Regions from separate parts of the Microbacterium sp. LMI1-1-1.1 genome, predicted to be linked through region 1. Evidence: predicted binding sites of a transcription regulator. Region 1 holds the regulator's gene; each other region holds the start of a gene.

Region 1 (9,800 bases):
GCATCGGCGGGGACGGCCTGCTCCGCGTGGTGCGCTCCACGGCGATCGCGGAGGGGGCGGATGCCGCCGCGGCCGGCGCCGAATGGTTCATGGACTACCGCAACGCCGACGGCTCCGCGGCCGAGATGTGCGGCAACGGCACCCGCGTCTTCGCCCGCTACCTCAGCGACACCGGACTCGCCTCGCTGGACGGCGGCCTCCGTATCGGCACCCGCGCCGGCATCAAGACGCTCACCCGGAGCGAGCGCGGCTACGAGGTCGACCTGGGACCGTTCGCGATCGAGGCCGAGGAGACCCTCGTCCGTGCGAAGGGACTCCCCGTCGCCCGTCCCGGCGTGGGCGTGGACGTCGGCAACCCGCACGTCGTCGTCGCACTGTCGTCCGAGGCGGAGCTCGACGGCCTCGACCTCACCTTCCAGCCGGTCCTCGACCCGGCTCCCCGCCACGGCGCGAACGTCGAGTTCGTCGTCCCGGCCGACCCCCTCGTCCGCGAGGGCGTCGGTGCGATCAGCCTGCGGGTGTTCGAGCGCGGCGTCGGCGAGACCCTCAGCTGCGGCACCGGCGTCGCCGCCGCGGCGCTGGCCGTCCGGCACTGGGCGGGCTCGGCCGCCCCGGACTCCTGGATCGTCGACACCCCCGGCGGCACGCTCGGCGTGCGCGTGTCGGAGGGTCGCGTCTACCTCTCCGGTCCGGCATCCCTCGTCTTCACCGGCGAGGTCGCCCTCGCCTGAGGCTCAGGACACGACGTCGATCGGCCCGCTCGGCGGCGAGCCGTGGCGGCGCACGCGCAGGACGCGGTAGCCGCGGCCGGTCGCGGCCCGCGTGACGCCGAAGCCGTCGGGGAACGTCGTCGCGAGCCATCGCTGCAGCGAGTCCGACCCCAGGTTCCGCTGGACGACGAACCAGCCGTCGGAGCGCTCCGCGAGCCGGGGGATCCAGTGCTCGAGCATGCCGTGCAGCTCGTTCTTGCCCACGCGGATCGGCGGGTTGGACCGGATCGTGCGGAAGACGACGTCGTCGGGAACATCCTCGGGCCGGACGGCGTTGATGTTCTCGAGGCCGTGACGCTCCGCGTTGCGCCTCACGAGGTCCAGCGCCCTCTCATTGACGTCGACGGCCCAGACGGTGGCGTGCGGTGCGTCCATCGCCAGCGTCAGTGAGATCGGACCCCACCCGCATCCCAGGTCGAGCAGGTCTCCACCGGCGGGCGGGGGAGGTGTGTTCGCCAGCAGCACCGACGTCCCGGCATCCAGACGATCCGGACTGAAGACGCCGCCGGCGGTGGTGACCTCGAGGTCGCGCCCGGCGAGGGCGACGCGCAGACGGCGGAGCTGTTCGGGACTCGACGGCGACGCGCTGAAGTAGTGGTCGCTCCCCATGCCGAAAGCGTAGCCGACGGCGACCCCGGATGCCGGGGGAGCTAAAGTGCCAACATGCCGCGGGACGCCCGCGGACGAAAGGAACACATGACCGATCAGACCACACCCCTGAGCACGGACGCGTCGCCGGTGGACCCGGTGGACCGCGTGCTCTCGCGCGCCGATGCGCATCGCGGGGTCCGGGTCTTCGGTGCTGCCCAGGCGCTCCAGGATGCCACCACCGCGTACGGCGGCGAGACCGACGGCGACCAGTGGGATCGCGAGGAGCGCGCGGCGCTGCGCCGCGTCCCGGGGCTGTCCACGGAGCTCGAGGACGTCACCGAGGTCGAGTACCGCCAGCTTCGCCTGGAGAACGTCGTGCTCGTCGGCGTCCACCCGCAGGGGGAGCAGACGGATGCCGAGAACTCGCTGCGCGAGCTGTCCGCCCTGGCCGAGACGGCCGGTGCACGGGTGCTCGACGGCGTCCTCCAGCGCCGTCCGCACCCCGATCCGGCGACGTACGTCGGCCGCGGCAAGGCCCAGGAGCTGCGCGACATCGTCGCGGCCGTCGGCGCCGACACCGTCATCGCCGACACTGAGCTCGCGCCCAGCCAGCGCCGCGCGCTGGAGGATGTCGTCAAGGTGAAGGTCATCGACCGCACCACGGTGATCCTCGACATCTTCAGCCAGCACGCGAAGAGCCGCGAGGGCAAGGCGCAGGTCGAGCTCGCCCAGCTCGAGTACCTCCTTCCGCGACTGCGCGGATGGGGTGACTCGATGTCGCGTCAGGCCGGTGGACAGGTCGGCGCGGGCGGTGCGGGCATGGGCTCGCGCGGACCGGGTGAGACGAAGATCGAGCTCGATCGTCGTCGCATCCGCACGAAGATGGCGCTCCTGCGCAAGCAGCTGCGCGACTTCGCGCCCGCTCGCGAGGCCAAGCGCGCCGAGCGCAAGCGCCACACGATCCCGTCCGTCGCGATCGCCGGGTACACCAACGCCGGCAAGTCGAGTCTGCTGAACCGGCTGACCAGTGCGGGCGTGCTCGTCGAGAACGCCTTGTTCGCGACCCTGGATGCCACCGTCCGGCGCTCCGAGACGAGCGACGGCCGCGTGTACACGCTGACCGACACCGTCGGGTTCGTGCGCAATCTGCCGCACCAGCTCGTCGAGGCGTTCCGCTCCACGCTGGAGGAGGTCGGCGGCGCCGACGTCATCCTGCACGTGGTGGACGCGTCGCACCCGGACCCGGCGGCGCAGCTGTCGACGGTGCGTGACGTGATGGGCGACGTGGACGCGGACTTCGGCCACGAGATCGTCGTGTTCAACAAGGCCGACCTGCTCGCCCCCGACGACCGGCTCGTGCTGCGCGGACTCGCGCCGCAGGCGCTGTTCGTGTCGTCGCGCACCGGCGAGGGCATCGACGAGCTGCGCGCGGCCGTCGAGGAGGCCCTGCCGCTCCCCGCGGTCGAGGTGCAGGCGGTCGTGCCCTACGACCGCGGCGACCTCGTCTCCGCGGTGCACGAGACCGGCCTCATCGTGGCGCAGGAGCACCGCGAGCAGGGCACCTTCCTCCACGCCCACGTGGGCGCCCGCCTCGCGGCGGAGCTGGAGCCCTTCGCGGCCTGACCCGAGACCACGGACCCCCGTCGATCACGCATCGGCGGGGGTCCGTGGCATCCGGGATCAGTCGAGGACGAGAGCCGGCACGCCGGGCGTCGCGAAGCCGAAGACGGCGCCGAGGAAGGCGAGCTCGCGCTGCAGCGAGTCGACCACGGTCTCCGCGCGGCGGAACCCGTGCCCCTCGCCCTCGTAGAGCACGTACGCGTGCGGCACGCCGTGGGCGACGAGGGCGTCCCGGATGGCCTCCGCCTGCGACGGCGGGACGACCCGGTCCTCGGACCCCTGCAGGATGAGGAGCGGGACACGGAACCGCTCCGGGTGGCTCAGCGGGGAGCGCTCGAGGTAGACGTCCTCCGCGGCGGGCAGCGGACCGATGAGCCCGTCGAGGTAGCGCGCCTCGAAGTCGTGCGTGTCCTCGGCGAGGGCGCGGGCGTCACCCACGCCGTAGCGCGAGATCCCGGCGGCGAAGACGTCGGTGGTGGTCACCGCGGCCAGCACCGTCCACCCGCCCGCGGAGCCGCCCGCGATGGCGATGCGGCCGGGGTCGGCCAGTCCGGCCTCCGACAGGGCCGATGCGGCGACGGCGACGTCGTCCACGTCGACCACGCCCCACTGGCCCTTGAGGCGGTCCCGGTAGGCGCGGCCGTACCCGGTGGACCCGCCGTAGTTGACGTCGAGCACGCCGATGCCGCGGCTGGTGAAGAAGGCGGTCTTCGCGGACGGCGCGGGTCCCACGTGCGAGGTGGGGCCGCCGTGGACGAGGACCACGTAGGGCGGGCGCTCGTCGGCGGGGGCGACGACGCCCGGGTTCGTCGGCGCGTAGGCGAACGCGTGCACCGGGCCGTGCGGCCCCTCGGTGACGAGGGCGCGGGCGGGCGGCATCCATTCGTCCCCCCAGGCGGCGTCGCCGCCGGCCACCGGCAGGACGGACTCCGGGGCGTCGAGGTCGATCAGCCACAGGCCGGACCGTCCGTGCGCGTCCGCCCCCGACACCAGCACGCGGGCGTCGCGGGCGTGCTCGACGGCGGCCCCCGCGACCACGGGCAGAGGGAGGGGACGGATGCCGCTGGGGGCGATCTCGACGACGTCGTCGGCGCCGTTCGTGCGCACGGCCACGATGCGGCCGTCGGCCGTCGCATCGAACCACCGCGTGCCGAGCACCCAGAGTCCGCCGCCGGTGTCGGCGTCCGCGGGCGCCACCGGCTGCGGCGCGCCGTCGAGACGGTGCCGGACGAGGTTCCAGCGCCCGTCCGGGTCGTCGGCGTAGAGCAGCTCGTCGTCGGCCAGCCACACCGGCTGCAGGGGAGCGCGACGCTCGCCGCCGGCGAGGTCGCGCACCTCGCCCGTCGAGAGGTCCGCGACGCGCAGGCGCGTGGCATCCCACGGCATGTCGGGATGGTCCCACGCGATCCACGCGAGACGGGAGCCGTCGGGCGACAGGGCGGGCTGCGCGAGGAAGGTGCTGCCCGCGGCGAGCGTCGCGACCGCGTCGGCGTCCTCCGCGCCGGAGCCGTCGGTGGGGATGCGGACGATCGCCCGGTCGGGCACGCGCCCGTCGCCGTGCCGCTCGCGCACCGCGAGCAGGGCGCCGTGCTGCCACGTCAGGCCGCCGTGGCGGTCCGTGTCGGACGCCGGCGTGAGCGGACGCGCCTCCGCACCGGGGCGGAGCCCGTACACCCGCTGGTCGGTCTTCTCGACGTAGAACAGCTCTCCGTCGTCGGAGGCGGTCCAGGCGCCGCCGCCGTACTCGTGTACCGAGGACCGTGCGTTCGCGGGGGCGGGGAGGATCGTGTCGACGACGCCGTCGGCCCGGCGGCGCTTGACGGCCACGCGGCCGCCCTCGGCGGGGACCGACTCGCCCCACCACACCTCGTCGCCGACGAGTCGTGCGCCGTCCACGCGCGGCGTCGCGCGCGAGACCGCCTCGGCGGTGACGGGGGAGGGCCAGGAACCGTAGGGGAGCGTGTCCATCGGCCCAGCCTACGAAAAGCGCGGGGCGCGCCGTCGGATGACGGCGCCGGATTCGGACCGGGGGCCGCGTCTGGTCCGATTCCGCGGCCGTCCTCCGATTCCGCGCGCCCGGCGACATGACGAAGGGCCGGATGCCACCCCTCCCGGCGGCATCCGGCCCTCTGTCGTGTCGGCTCGCGGTCAGACCGCGCGCAGCACCGCCACCACGCGTCCGAGCACCACGGCCTCGTCGCCGAGGATCGGCTCGAACGCCGAGTTGCGGGGGAGCAGCCACGTGTGGCCGTCGCGGCGGCGGAACGTCTTGACGGTGGCCTCGCCGTCGAGCATGGCGGCGACGATCTCGCCGTTCTCGGCGGTGGCCTGCGAGCGGACGACGACCCAGTCGCCGTCGCAGATGGCGGCGTCGATCATCGAGTCGCCGGACACCTTGAGCATGAACAGCTCGCCCTTGCCCACGAGCTGGCGGGGGAGGGGGAAGATCTCCTCGACCTGCTGGTCGGCCGTGATGGGCACGCCGGCGGCGATGCGCCCGACGAGCGGCACGAGGGCGGCGTCGCCGAGGGCGGGCGCGGTGTCGGCGGGGTTCTCGGCGGCGGCGCCGGGGAGGTCGATCAGCACCTCCATCGCGCGGGTCTTGCCCGGGTCGCGGCGGAGGTATCCGCTGAGCTCGAGCTGGTTGAGCTGGTGGGTGACGCTCGACAGCGACTTCAGCCCCACGGCGTCGCCGATCTCGCGCATGCTCGGCGGGTAGCCGTACCGCGCGATCGAGCGCTGGATGACCTCGAGGATCGCCAGCTGCTTGTCGCTGAGGTTCTTGCGCCGACGGGTCTGCGGCCTGTCGCGCCCGCCCGCGGTCGTCGCGTCGGTCATCGTCTGCTCCCCTCGCGCCGCACGGGGCATGCGGCGGAAATTCGAATGTCGGAGGTTCGTGGTGAGGTCTCCGTGTCGAAACCGTATCCGCTCAGAGAGGCGAATCCTGTGGACCGCGCGCGTGTCGCGTTCGATTGGATTCCGAGCGAAGCGGTGTTGACACTCGAACTGTATCGAAGATAGATTCGGAATACAGATTCGCACCACCGTCCTCCCGGCCGAGGGCGGGGTGCGAATCTCTCCCCCTCAAGGAGCACACCATGACCAGCATCGCCGCCCCCGCACCGACCACCCGCCTGCGCCTGACCGTCCGCGGTCGCCGCGTCGTGGCCTTCCTGGCCGCGCTGCCGGTGCTCATCGCGCTGACGGTGGCCGCGCTGGGCGGGGGAGCGGCACTCGCCTCGCTCGACAGCGGCGCACCGGCGGGCTCGTTCACCGAGGTCACTGTCATGAGCGGCGAGACCCTCTGGTCGATCGCCGAGGACGTGGCCCCGGGCGCCGATCCTCGCGACGTGGTCGCGGAGATCACCCGCCTGAACGCGCTCGAGAACGGCGTCGTGTCGGCCGGTCAGCGCATCGCGATCCCGTCCGAGTACACCGTCCAGCGCTGAGCGGGGCGCCGACGCTGACGGCCGCGCCGCCGCCTACGATGGGTGAGGTGACTGTTCGGCTCGACGACCTCCCCCTTCGCGACGATCTCCGGGGCATGACCCCCTACGGAGCGCCCCAGGCCGCCCTTCCCGTGGCCCTCAACGTCAACGAGAACACGCATCCGGTGCCCTCCGAGGTGGCCGACGACATCCTCGACGCCGTCGCCCGTGCGCTCCGCGACGTCAACCGCTACCCCGACCGCGAGTTCACCGCGCTGCGCGAGTCGTTCGCGGACTACCTCGGGCACGGCCTCGACCGTGAGCAGATCTGGGCGGCGAACGGCTCGAACGAGGTCCTCCAGCACCTGTTGCAGGCGTTCGGCGGTCCCGGGCGGACGGCCATGGGGTTCGCGCCGACTTACTCGATGTACCCGCTGCTCACCCGCTCGACCGGCGCCACCTGGATCGCCGGGACGCGCGAGCACGACTTCTCCCTCACCGCGGAGTCGGCGGCGGAGCAGGTCGACCGCGAGCGGCCCGACATCGTCTTCCTCTGCGCGCCGAACAACCCCACGGGAACGCCGCTGCGTCTCGACGTCGTCGAAGCGGTGTACGCCGCGACCGACGGCATCGTCATCGTGGACGAGGCGTACGAGGAGTTCGCCCCGCGCGACGAGCCGTCCGCCGTGTCGCTCCTCCCGGACCGCCCGCGTCTGGTCGTCTCGCGCACCATGAGCAAGGCGTTCGCCTTCGCCGGGGCGCGCGTGGGCTATCTCGCCGCGGACCCGGCGGTCGTCGACGCGCTCCGCCTCGTTCGGCTGCCCTATCACCTGTCCGCTCTGACGCAGGCGGCCGCCACCGCCGCTCTCGCGCACGCCGAGACGATGCTGTCGATGGTCGATGAGATCGTCGCGCAGCGCGACCGGATCTCCGCGACCGTGTCGGCCCTGGGCTACGTCGCGCACGAGTCGTGGACCAATTTCGTCCTCTTCGGCGGAGTCGACGATCCGGCCGCGACGTGGAAGGGCCTGTACGACCGCGGTGTGCTCATCCGCGACGTCGGCATCCCGCACCACCTGCGCGTCACCGCCGGTATGGCGGACGAGACCACCGCGTTCCTGGACGCGCTGGCCTCGGTAGGATCGCGGGCATGACCGGCTCCGCCTCGCCCCGTTCCGCCTCGATCTCGCGTGAGACCAGCGAGTCCCACGTCGAGCTCGAGCTCGACCTGGACGGCCGTGGCCACAGCGAGATCTCGACGAGCGTGCCGTTCTTCGACCACATGCTGACCGCGTTCGCGAAGCACTCGCTGACCGACCTGCGGGTCCGGGCGACCGGCGACACCCACATCGACGCCCACCACACCGTGGAGGACGTCTCCATCGTGCTCGGCCAGGCGATCCGTCAGGCGCTCGGCGACAAGTCCGGCATCGCCCGCTACGGCGATGCGCTCGTGCCCCTCGACGAGGCGCTGGCGCAGGCGGTCGTCGACATCAGCGGCCGTCCCTACCTCGTCCACACCGGTGAGCCCGCCGGCTTCGAGCACCACCTGATCGGCGGCCACTTCACCGGCTCGCTCGTGCGCCACTCCTTCGAGGCCATCTCGATCCACGGCGGTCTCACGGTGCACGTCCGCGTTCTCGGTGGCCGGGACCCGCACCACATCGCGGAGGCCGAGTACAAGGCGCTCGCCCGCGCCTTCCGCCAGGCGAAGGCGCTGGATCCGCTCGTCGACGGCATCCCGAGCACCAAGGGGGCCCTGTGAGCCGTCCGGTCGTCGCGGTCTTCGACTACGGGTCGGGCAACGTCCACTCGGCGGTCAAGGCGCTCATCGAGGCCGGCGCCGACGCGCGCCTGACCAGCGACCGCGCCCTGCTCATGGACGCCGACGGTCTCCTCGTCCCCGGTGTCGGCGCCTTCAGCGCCGTGATGGGGGCCCTGGATGCCAGCCGGGGCGGCGAGATCATCGACCGACGCCTCGCGGGCGGTCGTCCCGTGCTCGGCATCTGCGTCGGCATGCAGGTCATGTTCGAACGCGGTGTCGAGCGGGGCGCGGACACCGCGGGACTGGGGGAGTGGCCCGGAACGGTCGCCGAGCTGGCCGCGCCGGTCCTGCCGCACATGGGCTGGAACACCGTCGACGCGGGCGCGGGCTCGCGCCTGTTCGAGGGCATCGAGAAGGAGCGCTTCTACTTCGTGCACTCGTACGGGGCGCAGGACTGGTCCCTCGAGGTGACCCCGCCCTTCCCGGAGCCGACGCTGACCTGGTGCACCTACGGCGCGCCGTTCCTCGCGGCGGTCGAGAACGGGCCGCTGGCGGCGACGCAGTTCCACCCGGAGAAGTCCGGCGAGGCGGGCATCCGCCTGCTGGCGAATTGGATCGACGGCCTGCGCACGACTACTGTGTGACCTCGTGCCCAGGGCAGGCGAGACGCGCCGCCGGGCACGAGGAGCCATGAACGATTTCGCGTCCACGCCCGAACTTGTGCTGCTTCCCGCGGTCGACGTCGCCGACGGCAAGGCCGTCCGCCTGACCCAGGGCGAAGCGGGCACCGAGACCAGCTACGGCGACCCCGTCGACGCGGCCCTCGACTTCGCCCGTCAGGGAGCGACCTGGATCCACCTGGTGGACCTGGATGCCGCCTTCGGCCGCGGCAGCAACGCGGCGGTCATGCGCAAGGTCATCAAGAACGTGCGCGGCGTGCAGGTCGAGCTCTCCGGCGGCATCCGCGACGACCGGTCCCTGGAGGCCGCCCTCGAGAGCGGTGCGAGCCGGATCAACCTCGGCACCGCCGCCCTGGAGAACCCCGAGTGGGCCGCCGACGTCATCAACCGCTACGGCGAGGCCATCGCCGTCGGTCTCGACGTGCGCGGGACGACGCTCGCGGCGCGCGGGTGGACCCGCGACGGCGGCGACCTGTGGACGGTCCTGGACCGCCTCGAGGACGCCGGATGCAGCCGCTACGTCGTCACCGACGTCACCAAGGACGGCACGCTGCGCGGACCCAACCTCGAGCTGCTGCGCGAGCTGACCCAGCGCACGCCCAAGCCGGTCGTGGCCTCGGGCGGGGTGTCCAGCCTCGACGACATCGCCGCGCTGCGCGAGCTCGTCCCCCTCGGCGTCGAGGGCGCCATCGTCGGCAAGGCGCTCTACGCGGGCCAGTTCACGCTCGCAGAGGCTCTGGATGTCGCCGGAGGCTGACGGACCGCACGGCCACGGGCACGGGGCGGACTCCGCCGGCGTGCCCTGGGAGGGGCGGCGTTTCGAGCAGAACCCGCACTCCGGCGACGACGGATCGGCCGACCCGGCGCTGCTGTCCGCGCTGCTGGCGTTCCACACCGGAGACGGCGAGGCACGCGCGGTCGTGGACGCCTACCGTGACGCGCGCCT
Region 2 (9,800 bases), on a different contig from region 1:
CTCTCCCACCGCGAGGCGGATCGCGTCGCGCCCGAGCAGACTGCGCTCCAGGCCGTCGCGGTGCTCGCGGGTGTGGCCCGGGTACTGCTCCGCGACGACGAGGTCGAACCCGCGGGCGGCGACCTCGAACAGCCCCTCCTCGGGCGCGAGCTCGGCGACCTCCACGCGGAGTCCGGGCTCGGCGACGGCGAGAGCGTCCAGTGCGCGGGGCAGCAGGCCGTGGGCGGCGGACTGCATGACGGCGAGGCGCACCGGGGCGAGCGAGGGCTGCATCCGCTCCAGCTCCGCGCGCGCGGCCTCGTCGGCGGCGAGCATGCGGGCGGCATGGGCGGCCAGGGCCGCACCCTGCGCGGTGAGGCGGACCCGCCGCCCGTCGGGCTCGAGGAGGGGCACGCCGGCGTCGCGTTCGAGCTGGGCGAGCTGCTGCGAGATGGTCGACGGGCTGTAGGCGAGGGCCTCGGCGACCGCGGACAGCGTCCCGCGCACGGACAGCTCGTGGAGCAGGCGGAGGCGGCGCAGGTCGAACACGGCATCCTTTCGTTCCCAGCGAACAATACCGATCGTAAATGATCGCTTTTCTCGAAGGGATGCCGGGCCTCACACTGATCCCAACCGAGGAAGGATCGCCATGTCTCTCACCGACGTCCCCCGCACCACCGCCGGCGCCGCGCCGGCGCTCGTCTCGCCGTCCGAGCTGGCCGACGAGGCGATCGCGCTCGTCCGCCGGTGGCTGGTGGAGAGCCGCGACGAGCCCGTCGACGCTGCGGCTCAGCGTCTGGCCGGCGTGCTGCGCGACCCGCACGGGCTCGACTTCACCGTCGGGTTCGTGGACGGCGTCGTGCGTCCCGAGGACCTCCGGGTCGCCGCGCGCAACCTCGCCGCGCTGACCCCGCTCGTCCCGGCGTTCCTCCCTCCGCACCTGAAGTCCGCGATCCGCCTGGGCGCCCTGACGGCGCCGGTGCTGCCGCAGGTGGTCGTCCCGGCTGCGCGCACGGCCCTGCGGTCGATGGTGCGGCACCTCATCGTCGACGCCAGCGACCGCAAGCTCGGCGACGCGATCTCGGCGATCCGCGGTCGGGGCGACGGCATCCGGCTCAACGTCAACCTGCTCGGCGAGGCCATCCTCGGCAAGAAGGAGGCCGCGCGCCGCCTGGCCGGGACCCGCAAGCTCCTCGCCCGCGACGACGTGGACTACGTCTCCATCAAGGTGTCCTCCACCGTCGCGCCGCACACGCCGTGGGCGTTCGAGGCCGCCGTCGACGACGCCGTGACCGCGCTGCGCCCGCTGTACCGCGTGGCGAAGGAGACCGGCACGTTCCTCAACCTCGACATGGAGGAGTTCAAGGACCTCGACCTCACCCTCGCCGTGTTCGAGACGCTGCTGGGCGAGCCCGAGTTCCACGGCGTCGAGGCCGGCATCGTGCTGCAGGCCTACCTTCCGGACGCCCTGGCCGCCATGGTGCGGCTCCAGGAGTGGACCGCCGCCCGGGTGGCATCCGGTGGCGCCTCCATCAAGGTGCGCGTCGTGAAGGGGGCGAACCTGCCCATGGAACGCGTGGATGCCGATGTGCACGACTGGCCGCTGGCGACCTGGCCGAGCAAGCAGGCGACCGACGCGTCGTACAAGGCGGTCCTGGACTACGCGCTGCGGCCCGAGCACACCGCGAACGTGCGGATCGGCGTCGCCGGTCACAACCTGTTCGACATCGCCCTCGCGTGGCTGCTGGCCGAGCGCCGCGGCGTCACGAGCACGACCGGCCGCAGCGGCATCGACGTCGAGATGCTGCTCGGCATGGCGACCGCGCAGCAGGCGGTCGTCCGGCGGACGGTCGGGTCGATCCTGCTGTACACCCCCGTCGTGCACCCGGACGAGTTCGACGTCGCCATCGCCTATCTCATCCGCCGGCTGGAGGAGGGCGCCTCGAGCGAGAACTTCATGTCCGCGGTGTTCGACCTCGACACGCAGGAGGCGCTGTTCGCCCGCGAGCGCGACCGCTTCCTGGCATCCCTCGCCGACATGCCCGCGGGAGTGCCCGCTTCCAACCGCGTGCAGGACCGCACCGCGCCGGCCGCGCCGGCGCCGACGTCCGGGTTCCGCAACACCCCCGACTCGGACCCCGCGATCGCCGCGAACCGCGGATGGGCCGAGGGCATCGTCGCGCGCATGGCGGACTCCCGCCTGGGGGCGGAGACCATCCGGACGCACACGGTCACCGACGCCGACGTCCTGGACGAGCTGATGCGGGACGCCGCGGCGGCCGCCGCCGGGTGGCGCGACCGCGGTGCCGCCGAGCGGGCCGCGATCCTGCACCGGGCCGGGGACGTGCTCGAGGCGCGACGAGCCGAGCTGCTGGAGGTCATGGGCGCCGAGTGCGGCAAGGTCATCGAGCAGAGCGACCCCGAGGTGTCCGAGGCGATCGACTTCGCGCACTACTACGCCGAGCAGGCGCGGACGCTGGAGGACGTGGACGGGGCGACCTTCGCCCCGGTCGGCCTGACGGTGGTCACGCCGCCGTGGAACTTCCCTGTCGCCATCCCCGCCGGCTCGACCCTCGCCGCGCTCGCCGCGGGCTCCGCCGTGGTCATCAAGCCCGCAGCCCTCGCGGAGCGTTCCGGCGCCGTGATGGTCGAGGCCCTGTGGGAGGCGGGCGTGCCCCGGGACGTGCTGCGGCTCGTCCAGCTGTCCGAGCAGGACCTCGGCCGGCAGCTGCTCACGCACGACGCCGTCGACCGGGTCGTGCTGACCGGTGCGTACGAGACGGCCGAGCTGTTCCGTTCCTTCCGCCCCGACCTCCCGCTGCTCGCCGAGACCAGCGGCAAGAACGCGGTGATCGTCACGCCGTCCGCCGACCTCGACCTCGCCGCGAAGGACGTCGCCCTCTCGGCGTTCGGTCACGCGGGGCAGAAGTGCTCGGCGGCATCCCTCGTCGTCCTCGTCGGCTCGGTGGGGCGCTCTCGCCGGTTCCGGGACCAGCTCGTCGACGCCGTCACTTCGTTGGAGGTCGGGATGCCGTGGGAGCCCGCGTCCCGCATCGGACCCCTCATCGAGCCCGCGCAGGGCAAGCTGCTGCGCGCGCTGACCACCCTCGAGCCCGGCCAGCGCTGGGTCGTCACGCCCGAGAAGCTCGACGACGAGGGTCGGCTGTGGCGTCCCGGCGTCCGCGAGGGCGTGCGCCCCGGCAGCGAGTTCCACCGCACGGAGTACTTCGGTCCCGTGCTCGGCATCATGACGGCGGAGACCCTCGACGAGGCGATCGACATCGTGAACGCCATCGAGTACGGCCTCACCACCGGCCTGCACTCGCTCGACGAGGACGAGATCCAGCAGTGGCTCGCCCGCATCGAGGCCGGCAACCTGTACGTCAACCGCGGGACCACCGGCGCCATCGTGCAGCGGCAGCCCTTCGGCGGCTGGAAGAGGTCCGCCGTCGGCGCGGGCACCAAGGCGGGCGGACCGCACTACCTCTTCGGGTTCGGTTCGTGGACGGATGCCGCCCCCGCGCTCGTTCCCGCCGGGGCGTCCGGTTCCGATGCGCTCGCCGCGCCGGCGCTGGCCGCCGTGCCCGCCGACGAGCGGGACTGGCTGGCGCAGGCTCTCGCGTCCGACGCCGCCGCGTGGGCGACGGAGTTCTCGCTCGCCCGCGACGTGACCGGTCTGGAGTCGGAGCAGAACGTCCTGCGCTACGCCGCGGTGCCGGTGACGGTCCGCATCGAGGAGGCGACGCTGTCCGCGGTCGTGCGCGTCGTCGCCGCGGGCGTCCGCGCAGGGTCGGAGGTCACCGTGAGCGCGGCGACCGAGCTCCCCGCGGCCGTGCGGGCATGGCTCGAGGGCGCGGGCGTCCGCGGAGTGGTCGAGGACGGCGAGAGCTGGGCGCGTCGCGCCGCGCGTCTCGCGCGGACCGGGGGCCGTGTGCGTCTGCTGGGCGGGTCGGTCGCGGCTCTCGCCGAGGCGACGGGCGGGTCGCCGTCGGTCGCCGTCTACGCCGGCGATGTCACGCGTGCCGGGCGTGTGGAGCTGCTCCCGTTCCTGCACGAGCAGGCGGTCTCGGTCACCGCGCATCGGTTCGGGACGCCGCGGCGCTACGTCGTGCCGGCTCTCGTCGGCTGAGCCCGGGCATCGGTCTGCCCCCGTCGACGGGGGAGCGCGAGCGGCCCCTCGGTGATCCGGGGGGCCGCTCCGCTGTGTCGGGCGGCCGCTCCTCGGGCGGAGTTGTCAGGCTGTGCCGAGGTCCGCGATCCGGGCGGCGGCTCGGCGCACCGACTCCGGCACGGGAGTCCCGGAGACCGTCTGCGGCGCGGTGACGGGGTCCCCGGCGACCGTCCGCAGGGGGAGCATGCCCGCCCACACGGTCCGGTCCTCGCCGTCCCCGTCCACCTCGGCGAGGGAGCCGACGTTGTCCTTCACGCTCGCCTGGTCCAGGGGGAGGCGGAGGACCATCGTCGCCGCGATCTCCCGAGCCGTCATCGGACGGACGTCGGCCTCGCGTCCCGGCATGAGGTGTTCGGACAGACGGGACAAGGCGTCCTCCTTCTCCGCGGCTCCGACCGCGGCGGCGGTGCCGTGGACGACGGCGCAGCGGTAGCGCATGGAACTGTCGAAGAGGGAGCGGGCGTACTTGAGGCCGAGCAGGTGGGTGACCGTCAGGCAGACGGGAGCCCCGTCGGCGATTCGGCGGAAGAAGTCGCTCCCCGTCGAGCCGTGGAACAGCACGGAGTCGTCGTCGCGGGCGATGCCCACCGGGAGCACGATCGGACGGTCGTCTCGGACGACCGCCAACGTTCCGGAGAGCGCCCCGTCGAGGACGTCATACAGCGCTGCGCGGTCGGTGCGCTGATGGCGGGCGCCCCGCCGGACACGAGTGAGCGAGGTGAGGGGGAGTTCGGTCATGCGTCGAGTACAGCCGCCCGTGTGGACCAGTGGGTAGTCCGGATTCGGCTCATTCGGGTGGACCACTGTGTCAGGATGGAGCGTGATCTCGCTCGGGCTGGTGAACCGCTCCTCCCCGTCTCCTCTGCACCAGCAGATCGCCGCCGGACTTCGTTCAGCCATTGTCACGGGGCGGGTCGCCGGTGGGGAGACGGTGCCGTCGACGCGCTCCCTCGCCGCGGACCTGGGGGTGGCGCGCGGCACGGTCGTCGCCGCCTACGAGACCCTTCTCGGAGAGGGATATCTGCTCTCGCGAGTGGGCGGGGGCACCGTCGTCGCGGATGTGACGCGCGGGGGCGGCGGGGTCGTCGCCGACGGCGTGCCACGGGAGTGGTCGACGCCGGGGGACGGGGGAGCGGACGGCCTCGGTCCGACGGACACCCGCGACCTCCGCCCGGGACGGCCCAGCACGCGCGGTCTTCCCGACGCGTCGTGGCGGTCCGCGTGGCGACGGGCGGCGGCCGCTCCGGTGCCCGCGGACGTGGCGCCCTCTTCGGTTCTGGGGACACCGCACCTCCGGGAGGAGATCGCGGCGCATCTCGGGCGGACCCGGGGAATAGACGTCGCGCCCGGCGACGTGATCGTGACCGCCGGCACCAGTGATGCGCTGCTGCTGACGTTCTCCGCCGTGCCGCGGAAGGCCGGGGCTCGGCTGCGCGTCGGCGTGGAGGATCCCGGGTATCGGAGGGTGCCGAGGATTCTCCGCCGTCTCGGGGCCGAGGTCGTCGGCATCCCGGTCCGTTCGGACACGGGCCTGGACCTCGACGCTCTCGAGGCACAGGCGAACCTGGATGCCGTCGTCGTCACTCCTCAGCACCACTACCCGCTGGGGAGCCGTCTGAGCGGCCCCGAGCGCGCCCGTCTGCTGGCGTGGGCGGAACGGTCGGGCGCCGTCGTGATCGAGGACGACTACGACAGCGAATTCCCGCACGGACGTGCGCCCCTCCCGCCGCTGCATCTCATCGACCCCGCCCGGGTGGTCCTGGTCGGGAGTCTGTCGAAGGTGCTCACGCCGGCGCTGCGGTGCGGGTGGCTGGTGGCGTCGGGCGGCATCCGTGATCGCCTGGTGGCCGCGCGCGAGGACCTGGACCTGCCCGTGTCCGTCGTACAGATGGATGCCATGGCCCGATACCTCGCCACGGGCGCACTCGCGCGGCACACCGCCCGCCGTCGCCGGGACTACCGACACCGGCGAGCGCTGCTGCTCGAGGCTTTCGCGGATGTGCCCGAGATCAGCCTCACGGCGATGGACGGCGGGCTCCACGCTTTCGCGCTTCTGCGTTGGGCGACGCCGCGCGACGAACGCGAGATCGTGGCCGAGCTGGGGGAGCGCGGCATCCAGGTCGCGGGGATGTCGTCGTACGCCGTCTCGCCTTCCTCCACGCATGTTCCGGCCGGTCTCGTCTTCGGCTATGCGGCGCCCACGACGGTGGAGCTGACGGCAGGTGTCGCGGAGATCATCGAGGTCGTGCGGCGCCGGGCGCAGGCGCGCAGCTGACCGAGCGGGGATGTGAAAGCTGAGGGGGGGGCGGGCTGCGGGCTCGGGCCGGGGGGTTCGGGTTCGGGTTCGAGCGACGGGCCTGGGGCGTCGGGCCTGCGCCTCGGGCTTCGGGCTTCGGGCCTCGGGCTTCGGGGCTTCGGGCCTCGGGCTTCGGGGCTTCGGGCCTCGGGCTTCGGGCCTCAGAAGGGCGGGGGATCGCCCGTCGGACGGAACATGACGCGCGGGGGAGGGCTCTCCCGGGTCTGCTGGCCGAGCGGGCTGTGGAACAGCAGGCTGCCGTCGGCGTTCTGCTGGATCGTCCACGGCTCCTCAGTCTTCAGGACGTGATGGCGGACGCAGAGGTGGCAGAGGTTCCGCAGGTGCGTGGGGCCGCCGTCCTGGGCCTCGCGGTTGTGGTCCAGCTGGCAGCGCGCGATCGGCGCACGGCATCCCGGCGCGCGGCAGTGCCGGTCGCGAGCGGCGAGGAACCGTCGTTGGGCGGAGGTCGGGGTGTATCGGTCCACCTCAAGCACCGTCCCCGTCACCGGATCGCACAGCACGCGGTCCCAGCCGGGAGCCCCGGCCGCCAGCCGTCGCGCCGTCGCAGGGTCGATCGGGCAGGTGTTGTCGACGATGGCGCCGCCGTCCGTGCGGCCCAGCAGCGTGAGCACGGGCACCGTGATCTGCACCTGGGCGCGCACGGCGCCGAGCCCGCCCGGACAGGAGTCCTCCGTCGTCGGGTCGTGGGAAGGAGCGGCGGTCAGGAGCAGATCGGCGAGGACGTCCGCGCCGATCTGCGCGAGCGTCCGCTCGTCCGCGACGCTGCCCTCGTCGTTCCCGGCAGGTGTCCCTTCCGTCCCGGCGGCCTCTGACCCTCCCATCGAGGCGAGAGACGGTTCTCGGTTCCCGGCGGTCGCTGATCCGTCGATCCCGTCAGGCATCGATCCTGGGTCCTCCGCACTCGACGACCCGCCGTCCCCGGCGGTCGCCGAGTCTCCGCTCGTGTCCGGGGCCGTCACGGCAGCCCGGATGGCCGCGGCCTGGCGTCGCAGACGATCCCGGATCCCGTAGGCCACGGTCGCGGGCAGGATGACGCTCAGCTCCGCCATCCCGTCGGCGAGGTCGCGCACGCTCACCCCGCGCTGCGCGGCGGCGCGCAGGTGTCGAGCCGTCATGCCTTCCGGCTGCACGCTCTCGGCCAGTTCGCGGCCGTAGGCCCGGACACGACCGGGGGAGTCGCGCTCGGCGCGGACCAGGACGACCGTCTCCCACCCCGCACGTGCGGCCGGGTCGTCGAGCACGATGCCGGTCTCGAGGATTGCGGCGGCGTGTCGCGGAGTGATCCGGCCGTCCTCGAGAGCCCCCACCGTGGCGGCGAACTTCTCGGTCAGCGTGTGGGCGTCGGACAGCTCCTTCTGCACGGTGAGATCGTGCGTGCGCGTGGCCACGCCGATCTCGAGCGCGACCGACCGCACCGGGAGCTCGCGCTCCAGAGAGAGACGTGAGCCCGAACGCTCCATGCGGGCGAGGGCGATCCTCATGACGGCGGCGCGTCTTCGGATGAGCGACGCGGACAGCCGGGCGATGGCCATGGTGTCGTCGCGGATGCCCGCGACGAGCGCGCGCAGCTCCGCCTGCTCGTCGGCGAACCGGTCGTCGATGAAGGCGTCGGCGTCTGCCGGCGGCGGGGGAGAGGAAGATGCGGCCATGCGTCAACGGCAGAAAGGATGTTCGAGGGTCTGACAGTCTCTTCACCCGGCCCCGAGAAGGAATTCACCCGGCGGTGGAACTGCCCCTATCGGCATCCCTCCCTCGAGCCCCGCCCCGTGGCATCCCTCCCTCGAGCCCCGCCCCGACGGCATCCGATCCGCGGCACCCCGCCCCGGCCACCCCGGCCACCCGCGAACCGAACAACCCGCGACAGCCGGCGAACCGAACAACCCGCGAACCGAACAACCCGCGAACGGGACATCCCGCGCCCTACTCCCCGAGGATCTCCAGCGCCGCCATCGCGGCGTTCTGCCCGCCGATGCCGCTCACGGCGCCGCCGCGCCGCGCACCCGACCCGCAGAGGAGGATGCGGGCGTGCGCCGTCTCCACGCCCCACCGGGCCGCCGGACGCGTCGCCCGCCCCTCCGACCACGGCCACGACAGGCCGCCGTGGAAGATGTCGCCGCCGGTCAGGTTCAACGCGCGCTCGAGGTCGCTCGTCGTCTTCGCCTCGATGCACAGAGTGCCCTCGGGCGTCCGCATGATGCAGTCGCGCAGCGGCTCGTCGAGCACGGACTCCAGCGAGTGCTGCGCCGCCGCGAGCAGCCGTGCGCCCGCCGCGACCGGGTCCTCGTCCGCGATGAGCCGGTGGGGCACGTGCAGCCCGAACAGGGTCAGCGTCTGGGCGCCGCTCTCGCGCAGCTCCGGTCCGAGGATGGAGGGGTCGGTCAGCGAGTGGCAGTACACCTCTATCGGCAGCGGGTCGGGCAGCATCCCGCCGGTCGCGGCGATGAAGGCGGAGTCCAGCTGCGTGAGGGACTCGTTGACGTGCAGCGTCCCCGAGAACGCGGCCTCGGCCGACACCGCGGCGTCCTTCAGGCGCGGCAGCCGCGACAGGAGCATGTTGACCTTGATCTGCGACCCCTCCGGCTCCGGGGGCGCGGCGACCGACGTCCCGCCCGCCGTGAGCAGGTCGGCCAGCACCGCCGGTCCGACGCCGCTGAGCACCAGCGCTCCCCGGAACGAGACGGGCCGGTCGGTCACCCCGTGGACCTCGCCGTCCGGCGTGACGGAGATCACCTCGACGCCCGTGAGGATCTCCGCGCCCGCCTCCCGTGCGGCGCGCTCGAGCTCGGCCGTCACGGCCCCCATGCCGCCGACGGGAACGTTCCAGTCCCCGCCGACCACGTGATAGAGGAAGCACCGGTTCTGCGCGAGGGACGGATCATCGGATGCCGCGAAGGTGCCGATCAGCCCGTCCGTCAGAGCCACGCCGCGTACGAGGTCGGTCTCGAGCGACGACCGCAGCAGATCGCCGAGCGGGCGCTCCGTCAGTGCCGTCCACAGCTCGTCGTCCCCGACCCGCTCCCGCAGCTCGTCCGCCGTCGGCAGCGGCTCGGTCATCGTGGGGAACACGGCCCGCGCCAGCTTCGCGAGACGTTCGTTGAAGGCTCGGTATCGCGCGGCCTCGTCGGCGTCGCCGAACGTCCGCGTGAACGAGTCCTCGGTCGCCGCGGCATCCCTCGTGTCGATGAGCACACCGCGCGACGGGTCCGCCGGGTCGGGGGTGTAGGACGAGTAGCGCCGCCGGCGCAGGTCGATCCGGAGCCCGAGATCGGCGACGATCCGCGGCGGCAGGAGGCTCACGAGGTAGGAGTACCGCGAGACGCGCGCGTCGACGCC
Region 3 (9,800 bases), on a different contig from region 1:
CGGCTGCGTGGCTCGGAGACCGGCCTCACCGCCGTCGTACGTCGCGGCGGGGGCCTCGTCGAGGACGACGATGTAGCGACCCGTGGTCGACTCGATGGGAGTGGGGGATGACACCTCCCCGACGGACTCGACGGCGTGCGCGGATGTCAATCCGGCACCGGTGAACAGCCCGGCCAATGCGATGACCGCGGCCGAACGCAGGGTACGACCCATAGTGCGCTCCAAACGGGGGGATGAGTTGAGCGATGTGCGCGGCGTCTCCGGCGCGCGTTGCACAAACATAACTCACAGCCAATTCCTCACCAACGTTTTTCTTGGACGGGATGCGAAAGCCCGGTCGGACGTCGCCACGGGCAATCCCTGAGGGTCGGCTCCGGTTGCGCATCATGGACGTCGAGCCGATCGACGATACGGACTCCGAACAGCTGAAGATGTTGAGCCGGGTCGGCGGCATCGTCCTCGGCCGACGCACCTACGAGATGTTCTCCAGCTACTGGCCGACCGTCGACCCCGCCGACGAGCCGGTCGCCGAATGGATCAACTCGCTCCCCAAACACGTCATCAGCAACACCCTCGACTCTGCTCCGTGGGGGGACGTCACTCCGGCCATCATCGAGAAGGGCGACCCCGCGGAGACGGTCGCGCGACTTCGCTCGGAGGTGGAAGGCGACCTCATCGTGTGGGGAAGCCTGCAGCTCACCGATGCCCTGTTCCGCGAAGGGCTGGTGGACGTGTTGCGCCTCCGCGTTGTTCCCAGCCTGATCGGTGAAGGTCGCGGACCGACGCCCGCCGACATCGGCCACACGGTGATCAGACAGGTCGCGAGCCACGCAGGCCCCGGCTGGGTGACGATCGAATACCAGGTCACGAACCGCGATGACGGCGTGACCTCGGGCGCATAAGCGCGTCGCCCGCGAGCGAGCCATGCCCGACACCCGCGCGTGCGGCTGAGCGGCCACGCCCCTTCTCCTCGACTCGACCCGAGACCCCCGCGCACACCGCCTGTCGGACCCCGCCGATACGCTGGGCGGGTGTCCTCGGCATCCGGTCTCTCCACGCGCGTCCTGCTGGTCTGCGCCGCGATCGGGGTGGGCACCGGACTCCTGGGCGGCGCGGCCGGCTGGCTGACGCTCGTCGTCCTCGCCGGCGCCCCGTGGGCGTACGGCCTGGTGCTCGGCTCGCACGTGCTGCCCGGCATCGTCGCTCAGCAGGTCGTCCGTCGTCCGTGGGTCGCCCTGATCACCCACGTCCTCGCCGCGCTCGTCGCGAGCGCCACGGCCCCGCAGTGGACCTTCCGCTTCCTCGGGACGGCGCTGCTCTTCGGCGGCATCCAGGAGGCCGTCGCCGCCCTCACGCGGTACCGGTCCTGGGCTCCGGCCCGCTTCTTCGTCTCCGCCGTGATCATCGGTCTGGTCGTGGCCGTCGCGGTGTGGTTCGCCGCCGACATCGCGAGTCTCACCCCCGTGGCCCGCATCGCGTACCTCGTGATCGGGGTCGTCGGACCGGTCGCCTGGACAGCGGTCGGCCTGTCCGTCGGGGCGGGTCTGCGGCGGGCGGGCGTCGCCCGCGGGCTGTCGTCCTCGCGCTGAGCGGCACCGCTCGGACATCGCGGGACCGGACCGCTCCTTCGACGTCGAGGGTCCCGGCATCCATGTGAGGGCAGCCTAAGTAGCCTGGGAGCTCACCGATCGACAGGATCCCCGTGCCCGCGCTCCCGCATCCCTCCGAGACGCCCGCCGCCGCGGACGCCGGAGCGCTGCTGCACCTCCGCGACGTCGCGATCACCCATTTCGAGTCCGAGCGGCCGACGCCCGCCGGCGTCTCGTTCGACGTCCACCCGGGCGAGACCGTCCTGCTCCTCGGCCCCAGCGGCTCGGGCAAGTCCACGCTGGCCCTCGCGCTCAACGGCCTGCTCCCCCACGCCGTCCCCGGGACCGTCGCGGGCATCGTCCGGACGGGCGGAAGGGATGCCACCACCACCCCCGTCGCCCAGCTCGCCGCCACGGTGGCCATGGTGTTCCAGGACCCCGACGCCCAGCTCGTCACCGGCTCGCTGCTCGACGAGGTCGCCTTCGGCCCGGAGAACCTTCGCCTCCCGGTCGAGGTCGTCCTCTCCCGCGCCGAGGTCGCGCTGCGCCGCGTCGGCCTGTGGGAGCGCCGTCACGACACCCCGGACGTGCTCTCCGGCGGCGGCCGTCAGCGCCTCGCCGTCGCGTGCGCCCTCGCGATGGGGTCGCCGCTCCTCGTCCTCGACGAGCCGACGTCCAATCTCGACCCGCAGGGCGTCGACGACGTCTACGCCGCCCTGCGCGACATCGCGGACGACGGGGATCGCGCCATCCTCCTCATCGAACACAACCTGGATGCCGCCCTCCCCCTGATCCGCCGAGTGGTCGCCCTCGACGCGCGCGGTCGCGTCGTCGCGGACGGGACCGTCGACGAGGTGCTGCGCGACCGCGCCGAGGAGCTGCACACCTCGGGGGTGTGGCTGCCGACGGCGGCCCTCGCCGCGCTGCGGCTCCGGCGCGCGGGGTACGACTTCGCGCGGATGCCGCTCACACCGGCTGAGCTGCGGGAGGAGCTCGAGCGCAGTGCACCCGTCGCGGGGCGGTCGATCGAGGTGTCCTCGCGGCCGGAGGGGGTGGCATCCCTCCCTCCGATCCTGACCGTGCGCGGCCTCACCCTCTCGCGCGGGCGGACACCGGTGCTGCACGGGGTCGACCTGGACGTGCGGCGCGGCGAGTTCGTCGCGATCGCGGGGGCGAACGGCGCCGGAAAGACGACGCTCGTGCAGGCCGTCGCGGGGGTGCTGCGCCCGCCGCGGGGCGCGGTGCGCATCGCTGGCGACGACATCCGGCGCCTGTCGGCACGGGCGCGGGCGGAACGGGTCGGCTTCGTCTTCCAGAACCCCGAGCACCAATTCGTCACGACCACGGTCTTCGACGAGATCGCCTACGGTCTGCGGCGGCGGCACCTGCCCGACACCGAGGTCCGCGCGCGCACGTCCGCCCTGCTCGACCGCTTCGGGCTCGCCGATCGCGCGGACGCGCACCCCTTCCTGCTGTCGGGCGGGCAGAAGCGCCGGCTGTCCGTCGGGACCGCGCTCGTCGGCGGGGCCCAGGTGCTGATCCTCGACGAGCCAACCTTCGGGCAGGACCGCGCCCGCGCGGACGAGCTGCTCGGTCTGCTCGACGATCTGCGCGCCGAGGGGACGACCATCGTCGTCGTCACCCATGACATGCAGCTGGTGGCCGAGCACGCGGACCGCATGATCGTCGTCGCGGACGGGCGGATCGCGGCCGACGGTCCGACCGCCGCGGTATTCGCGGACGACGCCGTGCTCGCGCGGGCAGGACTGCGCCCCCCGCCGCTGCGGGACGTCTTCACCGGGATGTCTCGGCATCCGGAGCTGCGCGGCACCGTGCGCCTGCGGGACCTCCCCGGAGGCGACGCATGACCGCCGACCTCGCCGCCCCGCCACGCCCGCGGCCCCTCGAGACGCTGAACCCGCTGGCGAAGCTCGCCGCGCCGCTTCCCGCGATGCTCGCGCTCGTCTTCGTCCGCGACCTCGTCGCGCCGTCGCTCTTCCTCGGCGCAGCCCTCGTCGTCCTGCTCTGCGGTGCACGGCTCACCCGCCGCACCCTGACCATGCTCTTCGTCGTCGTGCCCGCCGCGGTCGTCGTCGTCTCCCTCGGCTTCGCGATCTGGGTCGACACGGACGGCCTGGATGCCACCACCCCCCTCGTCCGGATCGGGGACTGGACCCTCACCGACGGAGCTCTCCTCATCGGCCTCGCGACCGGCCTCCGCCTCGCCGCCATCATGACGCTGGCCTTCATCGGCGGACTCACCACGACCGGCGCCGACCTCGTCCGCGCACTCGTGCAGCAGCTGCGCGTGCCGTACCGCATCGGCTACGCCGCTCTCGCCGCCATCCGATTCGTCCCGCGGTTCGCCGTCGAGCTGCGGGTCATCCGCCAAGCCCATCGCGTCCGCGGCACACGCGGCCCGCTGCGCGCCGCCGGCTACGTCGTGCCGCTCCTGGCGGGCGCCATCCGGCACGCCGAGCGCGTGGCGCTCGCGATGGACGCGCGCGCCTTCGGCGCGCACCGGGACCGCACCGAGCGGCACCTCGTCCCCGTCCGCCGGCGGGACGTCGTGTTCGTCCTCGCCTTCTGGGTGATCTCGGTGGAGATCCTGGCGCTGGCCGGCCTGGCCGGTTGACGCACGGCCCGTCGTTCTCGGCACACGCCCGCGCCGCCCTAGACTGCGACGAAACCCGAGGAGGCGCCATGGCACGGCGACGTCGCACCGTGGCTCAGCATGCGCGCCTGCGCTCGCCGCACCCGTTCTCACAGCTGATGAAGCTCGTCGCGGTCGGGGTGGTGGTCGTCGTGGTGGCGACCCTGTCGACCGTCGCGTACGCGGCATACGACCTCACCGCGAGCTTCACCCGGGAGGCGGTCGCGGTCGAGAACCCGATCGCGGTGCCGCCCGACATCGGCGAGATCGAGGGCGGCGTCAATCTCCTCGTCGTCGGCATCGACGAGTGCGAGGACGATCTGAAGGAGCTGCTGGGCGACCGCTGCGACGGCGCCGACTCGGACACGCAGCTGAACGACGTGACGATCCTCCTCCACATCTCCGAGGAACCGCGCCGGGTGACCGTCGTCTCCTTCCCGCGCGACCTCATGTTCACCGCCCCCGGGTGCGCGCGCACCGACGGCGGCCGCTGGGACGGCGGGTTCACGCAGATCAACGAGCTGTACTCGATCGGCGGTCTGTCGTGCGTCATGACCGCCGTGTCGGACATGAGCGGACAGCAGATCCCCTTCGGCGCCATGGTGACCTTCGGCGGCGTCATCGACGTCACCTCCGCCATCGGCGGCGTCGAGGTCTGCCTCGCCAACCCGATGGTCGACCGGAACACCGGCATCGACTGGCCCGCGGGTCCGCGCACCATCCAGGGCGTCGAGGCGCTGCAGTTCCTGCGCACCCGGTACGGGGTGGGCGGCAGCGACCTCGCCCGCGTCAGCAACCAGCAGCAGTACATGTCGCGCCTGGCCCGCACCCTCGTGAGCGAGGAGGTGCTCACGGACGCGGGCAAGCTCTACCGTCTGGCCTCGACGGGCCTGCGGAGCGTCACGCCCACCGAGACGCTGACCAACCCGATGACGCTCGTGCAGATCGCGCTCGCCGTCCGGGACGTGCCGTTCGAGGACATCGTCTTCGTGCAGTACCCGAGCGTCCCCGCCAGCTTCAACGCGAACCGGGTCGAGCCCGACGAGGACGCCGCGCAGGTGCTGTGGGACGCCCTCGCCGCGAACCAGCCGATCGAGGTCACCGGCGAGGTCGGCGCCGATGCGGGCGTGGTCGAGGTCGTACCCGACCCGGTGCCGGGCACCGACCCGAGCGAAGCGCCGGTGCCGACCGACGACCCGTCCGCGGAGGAGCCCGTCGTCGAGGCCGGCGAGGTCGATCCCCGCACCGGCAAGGTCGCCCTGCCGACGTCCATCACCGGGTCGAGCGCGGCGCAGCAGACCTGCAGCGCCGGCACCGGCTGACGCCTCCTGCCGGTTCGACGGCCTGGGGTGAGCCGGCGTTGCTCCGACGGCATGTCCCACTATGTGCAGCCGGGCCTGGGGGATGTCCCACTATGTGCAGCCGGCAGCCCTCCGAACCGCACAAAGTGGGACACGCTCACCAGGGGACCGGCCGGTGAGCGGCGACGCTCGCGGAGGCATGTCCCACTATGTGCAGCCGGCAGCCCTCCAAGCTGCACAAAGTGGGACACGGTCACCAGGGACCGGCCGGTGGAAGCGCGTCAGGAGGCCTCGGCGGCGGGGGTCCAGGCGACGTACGCGTCGCCGGGGCCGGCGGCGACCGCCCACCGGCCGCAGACGAACACCTCGTCGACGTCGTAGACGTCCGGCGCATCGTCGATGGACATGGTCGGCGCGCTCACGCGTTCCGTCTCGGTGCAGCCCGTCGGAGCGGTGGCGCTGGTGAACAGGATCGACTCCACGCCGTCCTCCCGCGTGGATGCCACCCGGGAGATGCTGCGTGCGTCGGACGGCATCCAGTCGAGGGTCGTGCCCCTCTCCTGCGCGAGCTCGACCGGGTTGGCGTGGGTGGTCTGCTTCATGCCGTAGGCGACATCGTTGACGAGGGCGCACCCCGCGGTGGTGAGGAAGATGGCGGCGAGCCCGGCGACGGCGGCACCGGGGCGGGAGCGGTTGAGGAAAGCGGAGAGCGTCATGATTCGAGGCTCTCAATCAGGCGCGTGCGCGCGCGTCGGCTGAGAGGGTGAAGCCGGTCCGCCGAGCGGATGATCCCGCTTCGCCCGACGGGTGTGGTCGAGTGTCAGTAGCTCGGCGCCGCTGGCAGCCCGAAGAACTCCTCGAGCGTCGTGTAGCCGCCGTCGTGGTACGCGGCGGCGAGCTCCGGGCCGATGTACCGCAGATGCCACGCCTCGGGCTCGTAGCCGGTGACGTCGGTGCGCCCCTCGACGTAGCGCGTGATGTACCCGTACTCCCAGGCGTGCTCGCGCACCCACGCGCCCTGCGGCGACCCGGCCACGTCGTCGAGGGTGCCGCACGAGCCGCTGCACGGCACGATGTCGACCGCGAGACCCGACTGGTGCTCGCTGAACCCGGGGCGTGCGCTCTCCAGGTCGGCCTGCGCCACACCGCCCACCGACACGCGGGCGGCGTACGTGGACTGCTGGGTCGTGTACGACCGGAACGCGCTCAGGTAGGCGATCTCCCCCGCGCCGGCGTCCCGCGCGGCGCTCGCCAGGGCCGTCAGCGCCTCGGCCGCAGCGGTGCGCATGGCGGTGTCTTCGAGGGCGCGCATCCCGGCGGGCGCCACGAGGTCGCCCGGCCGCCAGTCGATGGGGTCGTACGGGCGCTGCTTGTTCACGACGGCCCACTCGCGGGTCGGGTCGCTCAGCGACACGCACGGGGCCAGCCCGGTGGCGACGGCACGGCGGAAGGACTCCCCGCCCCCGGCCGCGGCGATGGCGCCCCCGTCGTCGCCCGCGGCGAGCGCGTCGGTGAACGCCGGGTCGTCGCACGGCGAGGCGGTCGCCGGGACGGCCTGGACCGACGGCACGGGGAGCCCCTCGCTCGGCACCGTGTTCATCACGGCGGCAGGGGCCTGGTCGAGGGCGAGGTCGACGGCATCCCCTCCCCCGTTCGCGGAGGCGGCGCCGATCGCGATCCCCCCGGCGGCGGCGACGGCGACGACGGCGGCCACGACGGACAGCCGGCGACGGCGGGGGACGACGGACGGGGATGCCGCCCGCAACTGGCGTCGTGTGACGGCGGTCGCGTCCCGCGGTGACGCGGTCGGCGGCCCGGCGACGGGGCTCGGCGATGCCGCGGTCGACGCCGATCGGGAGGACGGGAGGGATGCCGCCGCCGCCGGCGGGAGGGAGATCGCCGCGGTGGCGCGACGCTCGGCCTCCGCGCGCGCGGCGCGGCGAGGGGAGGTCTGCGGATCGGGCGACGTCATCCCCTCCATTGTCCCCGGTGACGCTGGGCGGCGGCGACTCCAGCCACCCTTCGAAAAAGCGGCCCGCACGGTTGCGTCACACTCGAATCTATGTTCCCCTGGAGCGATGAGATGGCAAGGGCAGCAGCTGGGCGTGGACGACACATCTGCGCTTCCCGGCATGGAGCGCATGGACGGCCTCGTCCGCTCGGTCACGACCCCCGAGTTCGCGGGCATGACGTTCCACGAGGTCCTCGCCAAGAGCGCGCTCAACCGGGTGCCCGGCGTCTCGGCGATGCCGTTCGACTGGACGGTGAACCCCTACCGGGGCTGCACGCATGCATGTTCCTACTGCTTCGCTCGGAAGACGCACGAGTACCTCGACCTCGACTACGGGGCGGACTTCGACTCGCAGATCGTCGTGAAGGTGAACGTGGCCGAGGTGCTGCGGGGAGAGCTCCGCCGGGGTTCGTGGGCGCGCGAGCCCGTCATGCTCGGCACGAACACCGACCCGTACCAGCGCGCCGAAGGCCGCTACAAGCTCATGCCGCAGATCATCGGCGCGCTCACCGACAACGGCACCCCGTTCTCGATCCTGACCAAGGGCACGCTGCTGCGTCGCGATCTGCCGCTCCTGACGGACGCGGCGCAGCAGGTGCGCGTCTCGCTCGCGATGTCGATCGCGGTCTTCGACGACGCCCTGCAGCACTCGATCGAGCCCGGCACCCCCAGCGCCGACGCCCGGCTCGAGACCGTGCGCGCCGCCGCCGCGGCCGGGTTCCGGGTGACGGTGTTCCTCATGCCGATCCTGCCGCACCTGACCGACTCGATCCCGGCGCTCGACGACGCCCTCGCCCGCATCCGCGCAGCCGGCGCGGCGCGCGTGGTCTACGGCGCCCTGCATCTGCGTCCCGGCGCCAAGCAGTGGTTCCTGCAATGGCTCGAACGAGAGCACCCGCACCTCGTGTCGTCGTACCGCGGCCTGTACCCCGGCGTCTCGACGCAGGCGCCGAAGGCGTATCGCACGTGGCTCGGCAGGCGGATGCGCCCGCTGCTGCGGATGCACCGCCTCGACGGCTGGGACGAGGACGACCACCCCCGCGGCCGCCCGCAGCCCGGACTCGCGTCGCGCGAACAGCCCACGCCCGACCGTCGCGGCCTGGGTCCGGTGCGGACGACCGGGGTGGCGGCATCCATCCGCCCCCGCGTCGTACCGGCGAGCGAGCCCACCCTCTTCTGAACGCACGAGACCCCCGCCGCAGCAGCGACGGGGGTCTCGACAGGGGTGCTTACGCGGTGACGTCGCTCAGCTGACGGCCCGAGAGCTCCTCGAGCACGTCGTCGCCGAGGTTGGTCTCCTCGAACGGCGCCTCGATCTCGGCACGATCGAGCAGCTCGGTCATGCGGCGACGACGCTGGCGGGTGATCAAGGTGACCACGGTGCCGCTGCGCCCCGCACGACCGGTACGGCCGGAACGGTGCAGGTACGTCTTGTACTCGTCGGGAGCGTCGGCCTGGATCACGAGGTCGATGTCGTCGACGTGGATGCCACGGGCGGCGACATCCGTGGCCACGAGCACGTTCACGCGGCCCGAGGTGAGCTTCTCGAGGTTGCGCGTGCGCTTCTGCTGGTTGAGGTCACCGTGCAGGGCGACCGCGGCGATGCCGGCGTCGTCGAACTGCTCGGCGAGCATCTCGGCGTAGGCACGCGTGCGGGCGAAGACGAGCGTCTTGCCTTCGCGGTCGACGAGCGAGTCGAGGATCTGCGCCTTGTCGCGGTGCTCGATGACGAGGACGCGGTGCTCGATGGTGCTCGAGTCCTGGTCCTCCCCGGCGACCTCGTAGACGGCGGGCTCGACGAGGAACTCGTCGACGAGGGCCGCGACCTCACGGTCGAGCGTGGCCGAGAACAGCAGCTTCTGGCTGCCCTTGGCGGTCGCGCGGAGGATGCGCTGCACGGGCTCGAGGAAGCCGAGCTCGCACATGTGGTCCGCCTCGTCGAGAACGGCCACCTGCACCTCCGAGAGGTCGAGCTTGCCCTGGTTGAGCAGGTCCTCGATGCGGCCGGGGGTGCCGATGATGATGTCGACGCCCTTCTTCAGCGCACCCACCTGGCGGGCCTGCGGCACGCCGCCGTAGATCTGCGTGGTGAACAGGCCGACGCTGCGCGCGATGACCTGGACGGTGCGGTCGATCTGCAGGGCGAGCTCGCGCGTGGGGGCGAGGATCAGCGCCTTGGGAGAACGACCGAACTCGCGACGCTGGCCGGCCTGGGCGCGGAGGATGCTCTCGACGAGCGGGGCACC

What was found. Region 1 encodes LexA, which represses DNA repair genes until DNA is damaged. Its sites were predicted from a motif close to TCGAACANNTGTTCGA; they were not measured.
Region 2: MRBLMI1_RS12490 (HNH endonuclease signature motif containing protein) is a predicted target of LexA. The motif match lies at 8,127-8,142, and genes of this name have one in related genera.
Region 3: MRBLMI1_RS09935 (Rv2578c family radical SAM protein) is a predicted target of LexA. The motif match lies at 7,598-7,613, and genes of this name have one in related genera.

What each region holds. Positions count from the first base shown of each region.
Region 1 covers NZ_JBFPNN010000007.1:793,516-803,315, forward strand. Annotated here, with positions in the region: gene dapF (diaminopimelate epimerase) at 1-731, shown strand, start outside; gene MRBLMI1_RS09540 (class I SAM-dependent methyltransferase) at 735-1,379, opposite strand; gene hflX (GTPase HflX) at 1,467-2,984, shown strand; gene MRBLMI1_RS09550 (prolyl oligopeptidase family serine peptidase) at 3,042-4,949, opposite strand; gene lexA (transcriptional repressor LexA) at 5,130-5,819, opposite strand; gene MRBLMI1_RS09560 (LysM peptidoglycan-binding domain-containing protein) at 6,080-6,430, shown strand; gene MRBLMI1_RS09565 (histidinol-phosphate transaminase) at 6,469-7,563, shown strand; gene hisB (imidazoleglycerol-phosphate dehydratase HisB) at 7,560-8,174, shown strand; gene hisH (imidazole glycerol phosphate synthase subunit HisH) at 8,171-8,818, shown strand; gene priA (bifunctional 1-(5-phosphoribosyl)-5-((5-phosphoribosylamino)methylideneamino)imidazole-4-carboxamide isomerase/phosphoribosylanthranilate isomerase PriA) at 8,865-9,611, shown strand; gene MRBLMI1_RS09585 (SseB family protein) at 9,595-9,800, shown strand, end outside.
Region 2 covers NZ_JBFPNN010000008.1:624,483-634,282, forward strand. Annotated here, with positions in the region: gene MRBLMI1_RS12470 (LysR family transcriptional regulator) at 1-528, opposite strand, end outside; gene MRBLMI1_RS12475 (bifunctional proline dehydrogenase/L-glutamate gamma-semialdehyde dehydrogenase) at 629-4,108, shown strand; gene MRBLMI1_RS12480 (pyridoxamine 5'-phosphate oxidase family protein) at 4,214-4,888, opposite strand; gene MRBLMI1_RS12485 (PLP-dependent aminotransferase family protein) at 4,971-6,425, shown strand; gene MRBLMI1_RS12490 (HNH endonuclease signature motif containing protein) at 6,608-8,116, opposite strand; gene MRBLMI1_RS12495 (phytoene desaturase family protein) at 8,388-9,800, opposite strand, start outside.
Region 3 covers NZ_JBFPNN010000008.1:49,762-59,561, reverse strand. Annotated here, with positions in the region: gene MRBLMI1_RS09975 (S8 family serine peptidase) at 1-213, opposite strand, end outside; gene MRBLMI1_RS09970 (dihydrofolate reductase family protein) at 387-902, shown strand; gene MRBLMI1_RS09965 (ECF transporter S component) at 1,032-1,589, shown strand; gene MRBLMI1_RS09960 (ABC transporter ATP-binding protein) at 1,703-3,457, shown strand; gene MRBLMI1_RS09955 (energy-coupling factor transporter transmembrane component T) at 3,454-4,224, shown strand; gene MRBLMI1_RS09950 (LCP family protein) at 4,293-5,564, shown strand; gene MRBLMI1_RS09945 (hypothetical protein) at 5,825-6,259, opposite strand; gene MRBLMI1_RS09940 (M15 family metallopeptidase) at 6,364-7,515, opposite strand; gene MRBLMI1_RS09935 (Rv2578c family radical SAM protein) at 7,622-8,734, shown strand; gene MRBLMI1_RS09930 (DEAD/DEAH box helicase) at 8,784-9,800, opposite strand, start outside.